One region of the Pseudomonas sp. BN515 genome, then DNA from elsewhere that is predicted to be linked to it. Evidence: predicted binding sites of a transcription regulator. Region 1 holds the regulator's gene; the other holds the start of a gene.
What was found. Region 1 encodes FliA, which starts transcription of late flagellar genes. Its sites were predicted from a motif close to CTAAAGTTTNNNNNNNNNNNGCCGNTAA; they were not measured.
Positions count from the first base shown of each region.

Region 2: E8E91_RS05555 (methyl-accepting chemotaxis protein) is a predicted target of FliA. The motif match lies at 1,323-1,350, and genes of this name have one in related genera.

Region 1 is NZ_SSOH01000024.1:40,306-44,466, reverse strand. Features, by position in the region: gene flhF (flagellar biosynthesis protein FlhF) at 1-342, shown strand, start outside; gene fleN (flagellar synthesis regulator FleN) at 418-1,251, shown strand; gene fliA (RNA polymerase sigma factor FliA) at 1,248-1,994, shown strand; gene E8E91_RS06285 (chemotaxis response regulator CheY) at 2,078-2,452, shown strand; gene E8E91_RS06280 (protein phosphatase CheZ) at 2,472-3,260, shown strand; gene E8E91_RS06275 (chemotaxis protein CheA) at 3,272-4,161, shown strand, end outside.
Region 2 is NZ_SSOH01000021.1:35,347-39,507, forward strand. Features, by position in the region: gene E8E91_RS05545 (CAP domain-containing protein) at 1-792, opposite strand, end outside; gene E8E91_RS05550 (PSPA7_2676 family Cys-rich small protein) at 1,123-1,275, shown strand; gene E8E91_RS05555 (methyl-accepting chemotaxis protein) at 1,440-2,594, shown strand; gene E8E91_RS05560 (response regulator) at 2,773-3,138, shown strand; gene E8E91_RS05565 (chemotaxis protein CheW) at 3,160-4,161, shown strand, end outside.

The DNA.
Region 1 (4,161 bases):
ATAAACGCGAAGAATTACCTGGTGATGGCGGCTACCAGCCAGAGCCAGGTGCTCAAGGCGGCCTATCACAGCTACAAGCGTTGCGGCCTGGTCGGTTGCATCATTACCAAGGCGGACGAAGCGGCCAGCCTGGGCGAGGTTTTGGGGCTGGCTATCGGCCAGCATCTCCCGGTAGCCTATCTGGCCGACGGCCCGCGAATTCCGGATGATCTGCAGGTTCCCCGCAGCCACCAGCTGGTGAGCCGCGCGGTCAGCCTTCAGGCTCCGGAAGACCCGAGTGAAGAAGCCATGGCCGACCTGTTCGCCGGGCTTTATCAGAATCCGGCGCGGCGCGCCGGTTGAAGAATGTGTAAGCCGCCCAGAGGGGCGGTGCTGGACAGCCAAATGGCCCAGTCGACCTAAGGCAAGGTATTTGAAATGGGTAGTATGCATCCCGTACAGGTGATCGCGGTGACCGGCGGCAAGGGTGGCGTCGGCAAGACCAACGTGTCGGTGAACCTATCGCTGGCACTGGCCGATCTCGGCCGCCGCGTCATGTTGTTGGACGCCGACCTCGGTCTGGCCAACGTCGACGTCCTGCTCGGCCTCACCGCCAAGCGCACACTGGCTGATGTGATCAATGGCGAATGCGACCTGCGCGACGTGCTGTTGCAGGGACCGGGGGGCATCCGCATCGTCCCGGCCGCCTCCGGCACCCAGAGCATGGTGCAGCTTTCGCCCATGCAGCACGCCGGCCTGATCCAGGCATTCAGCGAAATCAGCGACAACCTCGACGTGCTGGTGATCGACACCGCCGCCGGTATCGGCGATTCGGTGGTCAGCTTCGTCCGTGCGGCGCAGGAAGTGATTGTGGTGGTCTGCGACGAACCGACCTCCATCACCGACGCCTACGCGCTGATCAAGCTGCTCAACCGCGACTACGGCATGAGCCGCTTCCGCGTGCTGGCCAACATGGCCCACAGCCCGCAGGAAGGGCGCAACCTGTTCGCCAAGCTGACCAAGGTCACCGACCGTTTCCTCGACGTCGCCCTGCAGTACGTAGGCGCCGTTCCGTACGACGAGTCGGTGCGCAAGGCCGTGCAGAAGCAACGCGCGGTCTATGAAGCCTTCCCGCGCTCGAAGTGCTCGCTGGCCTTCAAGGCCATCGCGCAGAAGGTCGACAGCTGGCCGCTGCCGGCCAATCCGCGGGGCCACCTGGAGTTCTTCGTCGAGCGGCTGGTCAAGCAGCCCTCTGCGGAAAGCCCTGTATGACACCCGCCACTGGACTGCGTATGTACGGCAAGGCTCAGGCAAGGGATTCGCAGCATCAGTTGATCGAGCGCTATGCCCCCCTGGTCAAGCGCATCGCCTATCACCTGCTCGCGCGCCTGCCAGCCAGCGTACAGGTGGAAGACCTGATGCAGTCCGGGATGATCGGCTTGCTCGAAGCCTCGAAGAAATACGACGGCACCAAGGGCGCCAGCTTCGAAACCTACGCCGGTATCCGCATTCGCGGAGCCATGCTCGACGAGGTCCGCAAGGGCGACTGGGCACCGCGTTCGGTGCACCGCAATACCCGCATGGTGAGCGACGCCATTCGCACCATCGAGGCAAGAACAGGACGCGACGCTAAAGATCAGGAAGTTGCTGCCGAACTTGGATTGAGTCTCGAAGACTACTACGGCATCCTGAGCGACACCTTGGGCAGCCGCCTGTTCAGCTTCGATGACCTGTTGCAGGAAGGCGAGCAGGGCGGTCTGCGCGAGGACGCCGGTGTCACCCAATTTTCACCTTCCCATGATTTGGAAGACGAACGCTTCCAGGCTGCGCTGGCCGATGCCATCGCGAACCTGCCGGAGCGTGAGCGCCTGGTGCTGGCGCTGTATTACGACGAAGAACTGAACTTGAAGGAAATCGGTGAAGTGCTGGGGGTCAGCGAATCGCGTGTCAGCCAGTTGCATAGCCAGTGCGCGGCACGTTTGCGCGCACGGCTCAGCGAATGGCGCGCGCGCTGAACGGCACACCGCTTTCAGATTTGAACGGCGCACCCGGCAAGAGGGGCGTTTGAGACTGTACGGAGGTCGACTTGGACAAGAACATGAAAATCCTCATCGTTGACGATTTCTCGACGATGAGACGCATCATCAAGAACCTCTTGCGCGACTTGGGTTTCACCAATACCGCTGAAGCCGATGACGGCACCACGGCCCTGCCGATGCTGCACAGCGGTAACTTCGATTTCCTCGTGACCGACTGGAACATGCCCGGCATGACCGGCATCGATCTGCTACGCGCCGTGCGTGCCGACGAGCGCCTGAAGCACCTGCCGGTCCTGATGGTGACTGCCGAAGCCAAGCGTGACCAGATCATCGAAGCGGCCCAGGCCGGTGTGAATGGCTATGTGGTCAAGCCTTTCACCGCTCAGGTGCTGAAAGAAAAAATCGAGAAGATCTTCGAGCGGGTCAACGGCTGATGTCAGCCGCGAGGGCACCATGGACCAGAATGAACACCTGCTGGGAGACTTCGAGTCGACCCTGAAAGACCGTGCGCGGGAACTGGTGGAAAGCCTCGAGAAAGGCAACTTCACAGACGCCGTGCAACTCATCCACGAACTCAATCACGTCCGTGATCGCGGCCTCTACCAGGAAGTCGGCAAGCTCACCCGTGAGCTGCACAACGCCATCGTCAACTTCCAGATCGACCCGCATCTGCCCCACGCCCAGGAAATGTCGCAGATCGCCGACGCGACCGACCGCCTTTCCTACGTGGTGCACATGACCGAGAAGGCCGCCAACCGCACCATGGACCTGGTGGAGGAAAGCGCGCCGCTGCTCAACGGCCTGAGCGACGAAGCCCAGCAGCTGGGCGAGGAGTGGGGCCGCTTCATGCGCCGGGAAATCGGCGCGGACGGGTTCCGCGACCTGGCTCGCCGCATCGAGCAGTTCCTTGCCCGCAGCCAACGCGATACCGACGCCCTGTCGAGCAAGCTGAATGACATCCTGCTGGCCCAGGACTACCAGGACCTCACCGGTCAGGTCATCAAGCGCGTGACCCAACTGGTCACCGAGGTGGAAAGCAACCTGGTCAAGCTGGTGATGATGGCCAGCCAGGTCGATCGATATGCCGGCATCGAGCACGACCATGCCGTACTGCGCGCCGAGCTGGAACAACAAAAAAGTCCTTCCAGGGGTGAAGGTCCGCAGATCCATGCCGATATACGTGAAGACGTGGTGTCCGGACAGGACGACGTCGACGATCTGCTATCCAGCCTTGGCTTTTAGGGAGCGCTCATATGAGCTTCGACGCCGATGAAGAAATCCTCCAGGACTTCCTGGTAGAGGCCGGCGAGATTTTGGAGCAACTGTCCGAGCAGCTGGTCGAGCTGGAAAGCCGCCCGGACGACATGGACCTGCTCAACGCGATTTTCCGTGGTTTCCACACTGTGAAAGGTGGTGCCGGCTTCCTCCAGCTCAATGCCCTGGTGGAGTGCTGCCACATCGCCGAGAACGTCTTCGACATCCTGCGCAAGGGCGAACGCCGCGTGGATGCTGAACTGATGGACGTGGTGCTGCAGGCCCTGGACACGGTCAATGAGATGTTCAGCGAAGTGCGCGAGCGCAGTGAACCGACGCCCGCCACTCCGGAGCTGCTGGCAGCCCTGTCGCGACTGGCCGAGCCGGCCGGTGCCGAGCCTGCCCCCGTAGCTGCCGCTCCGGCGACCGCTGCGCCCGTCGAAGCACCGGCTCCCGTAGAAGCTACCGCCGATATCACCGACAGCGAGTTCGAGCAGTTGCTCGATGCGCTGGGTGACAGTGCTGGCAAGGCCGCCGAACCGGTCGCCGCCGCCACTGATGAAATCACCGACGACGAATTCGAAGCGCTGCTCGACCAGCTGCACGGCAAAGGCAAGTTCGTCGGTGCCGCTGAGCCGGAAGCCGTTGTCGCCGCCCACGCGTCCGCCTCGGCGCTGGCCACTGCCGGTGCGGGTGACGATATCTCCGATGACGAGTTCGAAGACCTGCTCGACCAGTTGCACGGCAAGGGCAAGTTCAACGGTGCCGTGGAAGCGACCGCCAGCGCTCCAATTGCGCCCGCAGCTCCCGCCGTGCCGGCCATTCCCGCTGCCGGTGGCGAAAACATCACCGACGACGAATTTGAAGCACTGCTCGACCAGCTGCATGG
Region 2 (4,161 bases), on a different contig from region 1:
GCCGACCTGGGTGAATTTCGGGTTCATCAGGTTGGCGCAATGGCCGGGGCTGGCCAGCCAGCTGTCCATGGCCGCGCGGGGCGAGCCCTGGCCGGCGGCGATGTTTTCACCCACCTGTCGTCCTCGAAAACCCGCATCGCGCGCCCGGTCGAAGGGCGAGTCGCCGTCCGGGCCCTGGTGGGAGAAGTAGTCACGGTTGGCCATGGAGCGGCTGTGCTGCTGGGCGGCATTGGCCAAGGCGGAACTCCAGCTCAACGGCCGGGCAGCGGCAAAGCGTTTGCTGCCGCACATGCGCGGCTTGGCCCGCGCGGCGTTGACCTGGGCCAGCAAGGCCTGCCCCGCCGAGCGGGAATCACCCAGCTGTGCACTGGCCATGGGTCGGGCCAGCACAAGGCGCCACTGGTTGCCGCTGCGGCTGATGCCGACATCGGAAACCTGGCTGTCGAGCAAGTCCTCACAGTAGTCGTCGCGCAGCATGGCGAAGGCCGACCTGGCATCCCGCGCCCCGGCCAGGCGGATGGTGCGCACCTCCGCCGCCTGGTAGCCGGCATCGCGCAAGCCGCGCCGCAATTCTCCCGAATACCCCACCGGCAGTGCCAGGTTCGATTTCAGCAGCAGCGGCGGAGCGCCCCGCATCGTGCTCCATTCGCAGCGCTGGCTTTGGGTTCGATAGTCATTGATGGCGGCCAGCAGCTGTCGCTCATCGCCAGCATGGGCGGGGATGGCGAACAGCGATGTCAGGGCGACGGGCAGCAAAGGAAGCAGGCGAAGGGATCGACGGATCGGGTGCATGAATGGGCGTGTGGATAAGTGTGAGGGAAAGGGCCGGGGTAAGACTGCGGCGCTGGTATCAAGGTTCAGGAGGCTCGGTGAATTCTCCATATCGATAGTCGGAGGCAGCCAAATGCCCCACACCCGACTCGACGCGGTGCGCACGGCGCACCCTACTTCCCCCTCCCCTGCCCCGACCAACGGTCACCCCGTTCGCCGCATTAGGTTGCCGGTTCTAGGGCGGTCGAACGATCCTCGCGGCGACCCATGCCTCCAACAAGAACAAGGCGAGTGCAGTTCCAACCACTACTGCCGGATCGAACCGAGGGGGTACGCCCCCGGGGAGGAGCCATGCGTATTCGTTGTTTCCTGCTCGGTTGCCAATGGACCGAGGGTTTTCGCACCGACGTGGGTGCCGTGCCGATGATTTGCCAGCGTTGCCTGCGCTGCGGCGCCCATCGCTATCTCAGCCCCCCGGAAGAGGAGGCGGAAACGGCGGGATGATCGACGTCTCAAGTCGATAGATAGCGATTTGACAGCAGACGAGCGGCCTCTAGCTTTAAGCAGCGTTGCCGATGGCCTTTTACAGGCTGAGTGAAAACGTCACAGCGTCGTTTTCACTCAGCCTGGGGCCGCCGTCCGGTCATTCATCCTGCTGGGAGTGCTCCATGCCGCATCCGTCGCCTGCCAACCCAATCAAGGGCCTGGCCCTGCATTCCCTGACCTGGCTGGCGTGCGCCGGCATGGTCGCCGTCGGCCTGCCGGTGTGGCTGGTCCTCGGCGGAGGCTGGCTGGCCAGTCTGCTGCTGGTCTGGCTGCAGCTCGATGCGCGCCCCCGTGGCACGCCAGCCGATGCACAGCCCACGGTGGAGGCTCCCGACTGGCAGCGGGCGCAGCATGCGGTGGACGAACACCTCGGCACCCTGCAGGCCCATGCCGGGCAGGTGGACGGGTTGCTGCAGGACGCCATCGGCCGCCTCAGCGACAGCTTCCAGGGCCTTGCAGCGCGCATCGACCAGCAGCGCGCCCATTCCCATTCCCTGATCGAGCGCTACGGCAACCAGGGAAGCGACGACGAAGGGATGAACTTCCAGGAATTCATCGCCACCACCCGCAACACCCTGGGCCTGTTCGTCGAGGCCACGCTGGAAACCAGCCAGACCTCCCAGGACCTGGTGAAGCGCATGGACCGGGTGACGCAAAAAATCGCCGATATCCTGAAATCCACCCACGATATGGACGCCATCGCCAAGCAGACCAACCTGCTGGCGCTGAATGCCGCCATCGAGGCGGCGCGCGCCGGGGAAAGCGGCCGGGGCTTTGCCGTGGTGGCCGATGAAGTGCGCGCCCTGTCCACCCGTTCCACCGGTTTCTCCGAGCAGATCCGCGAGCACGTGGACGTGGTCTACCGGGAAATCCGGGACGCCGAGTCGGCCATTTCCCAACTGGCGGACAAGGACATGGGCTTCGCCCTGGATTCCAAGCAGCAGCTGCACCACATGCTGGAAGACCTGGAAGGCATGAACCGCCATACGCTGAAGGTGATCCAGGAACTGGATCGGATTTCGCTGGAGGTGGGCTCGGGCGTCGACCGGGCCATCACTGCCCTGCAATTCCAGGACATGAGCAGCCAGTTGATCGGGCAGATGCGCAAACACTTCGCCAAGCTCGGTGGATTCGCCGCCGGCCTTGGCGCCCTGCGCACCGTGGCGCCGGAGCACTGGGCGCAACAGGTGGACCAGGAAACCGCCGAGCTGCGCAAACCCATCTCCAACCCGGTCAGCCAGAGCAGCGTGAGCGCGGGTGAGATCGAGCTGTTCTGAACGATTGATGACAACCGTCGGCCACTCATCAAAGCGACGAATGGCTGACGCCAGTAGCTGGACGCTCCCCCGGCGCCCATCTACACCTAACCATGGCCACTGGCCAGCCGCCAAAAGAAGAAGAGTGTTGCAAGAAGCGTCCAACTAGAAGAAAGAACGGCAAGGGAGAGCGGCACTGATGAGCAAGCAGATCCTGATAGTCGACGATTCGGCATCCATCCGACAGATGCTGAGCTTTACCCTCAAGGCCGCCGGCTACGTCGTGGACGAGGCCGTCGATGGCAAGGACGGCCTCGGCAAGGCACAGAGCAAGACATACAACCTGGTATTCACTGACCAGAACATGCCCAACATGGACGGCCTCAGCCTGATCCGCAGCCTGCGCGGCCTGCCCGGCTATCGCGCCACCCCCATCCTCATGCTGACCACCGAGTCCAGCGACGCCATGAAACAGCAGGGCAAGTCAGCCGGCGCCACCGGCTGGCTGGTCAAGCCCTTCGATCCGCCAAAGCTGCTGGAAGTCACCCGCAAGGTCCTCCCCTGACTCCAGCACAAGGCGCTTCCCATGAGCGACGGGATGAATCAGTTCCTCCAGGTGTTCTTCGAGGAAACCGAGGAACACCTGGCCAACCTCGAACTGCTGCTGCTCGGTCTCGACCTGCAGCAGCCTGACGCGGAAGAACTCAACGGCATCTTCCGCGCCGCCCACTCCATCAAGGGCTCGGCCGGCATGTTCGGCTTCGATGACCTGACCGCCGTGACCCACGAACTGGAAACCCTGCTCGACCGCATCCGCAGCGGCCAGATGGCCCTGCGCGCGGAAATGGTCGACCTCTTCCTGCAAGCCCGTGACGTGCTGATGCGCCTGCTGGACGCCCACCGCCGGCAGGCGCCAGACCCGAGCGTGCCGGTGGAAGCGACCGTGGCCCGCCTGCGCGAGCTGCTGGGCTCCACGCCAGCAGCGGAGGCAGATGCGGGCTTCGGTTTCTTCGATGAAGCGCCGGGCTCACCGGAAGCGGCCGCCGATGAAGACTTCGGCTTCTTCGACGATGCGCCCGGCATGCCCGCCCAATCCGACTCAGCCGCCTTCGGCTTCTTCGATGAAGCCCCCGGCGCCCCCACCCCGGTGGCCGCCGAGCCGCCCAAACCGGTGCCCGCACCAGCACCGGTCGCCAGCAAGCCGGCCAGCGCCGAGGCGGAATCCAGCTCCATCCGCGTCAGCGTCGAGAAGATCGACAGCCTGATCAACCTGGTGGGCGAGCTGGTCATCACCCAGGCCATGCTCGGCCAGCTCGGCAACGCGTTGGACCCGAGCGTCCACGAGCGCATCCACCAGGCCCTGGCGCAGCTGGAACACAACACCCGCGACCTGCAGGAATCGGTGATGTCGATCCGCATGTTGCCCATCAGCTTCATCTTCAGCCGCTTCCCGCGCCTGGTGCGCGACACCTCGGCACGCCTCGGCAAGCAGGTGGAACTGGTGCTGCAGGGCGAGCAGACCGAGCTGGACAAGGGCGTGATCGAGCGCTTGAGCGACCCGCTCACCCACATCGTGCGCAACAGCATC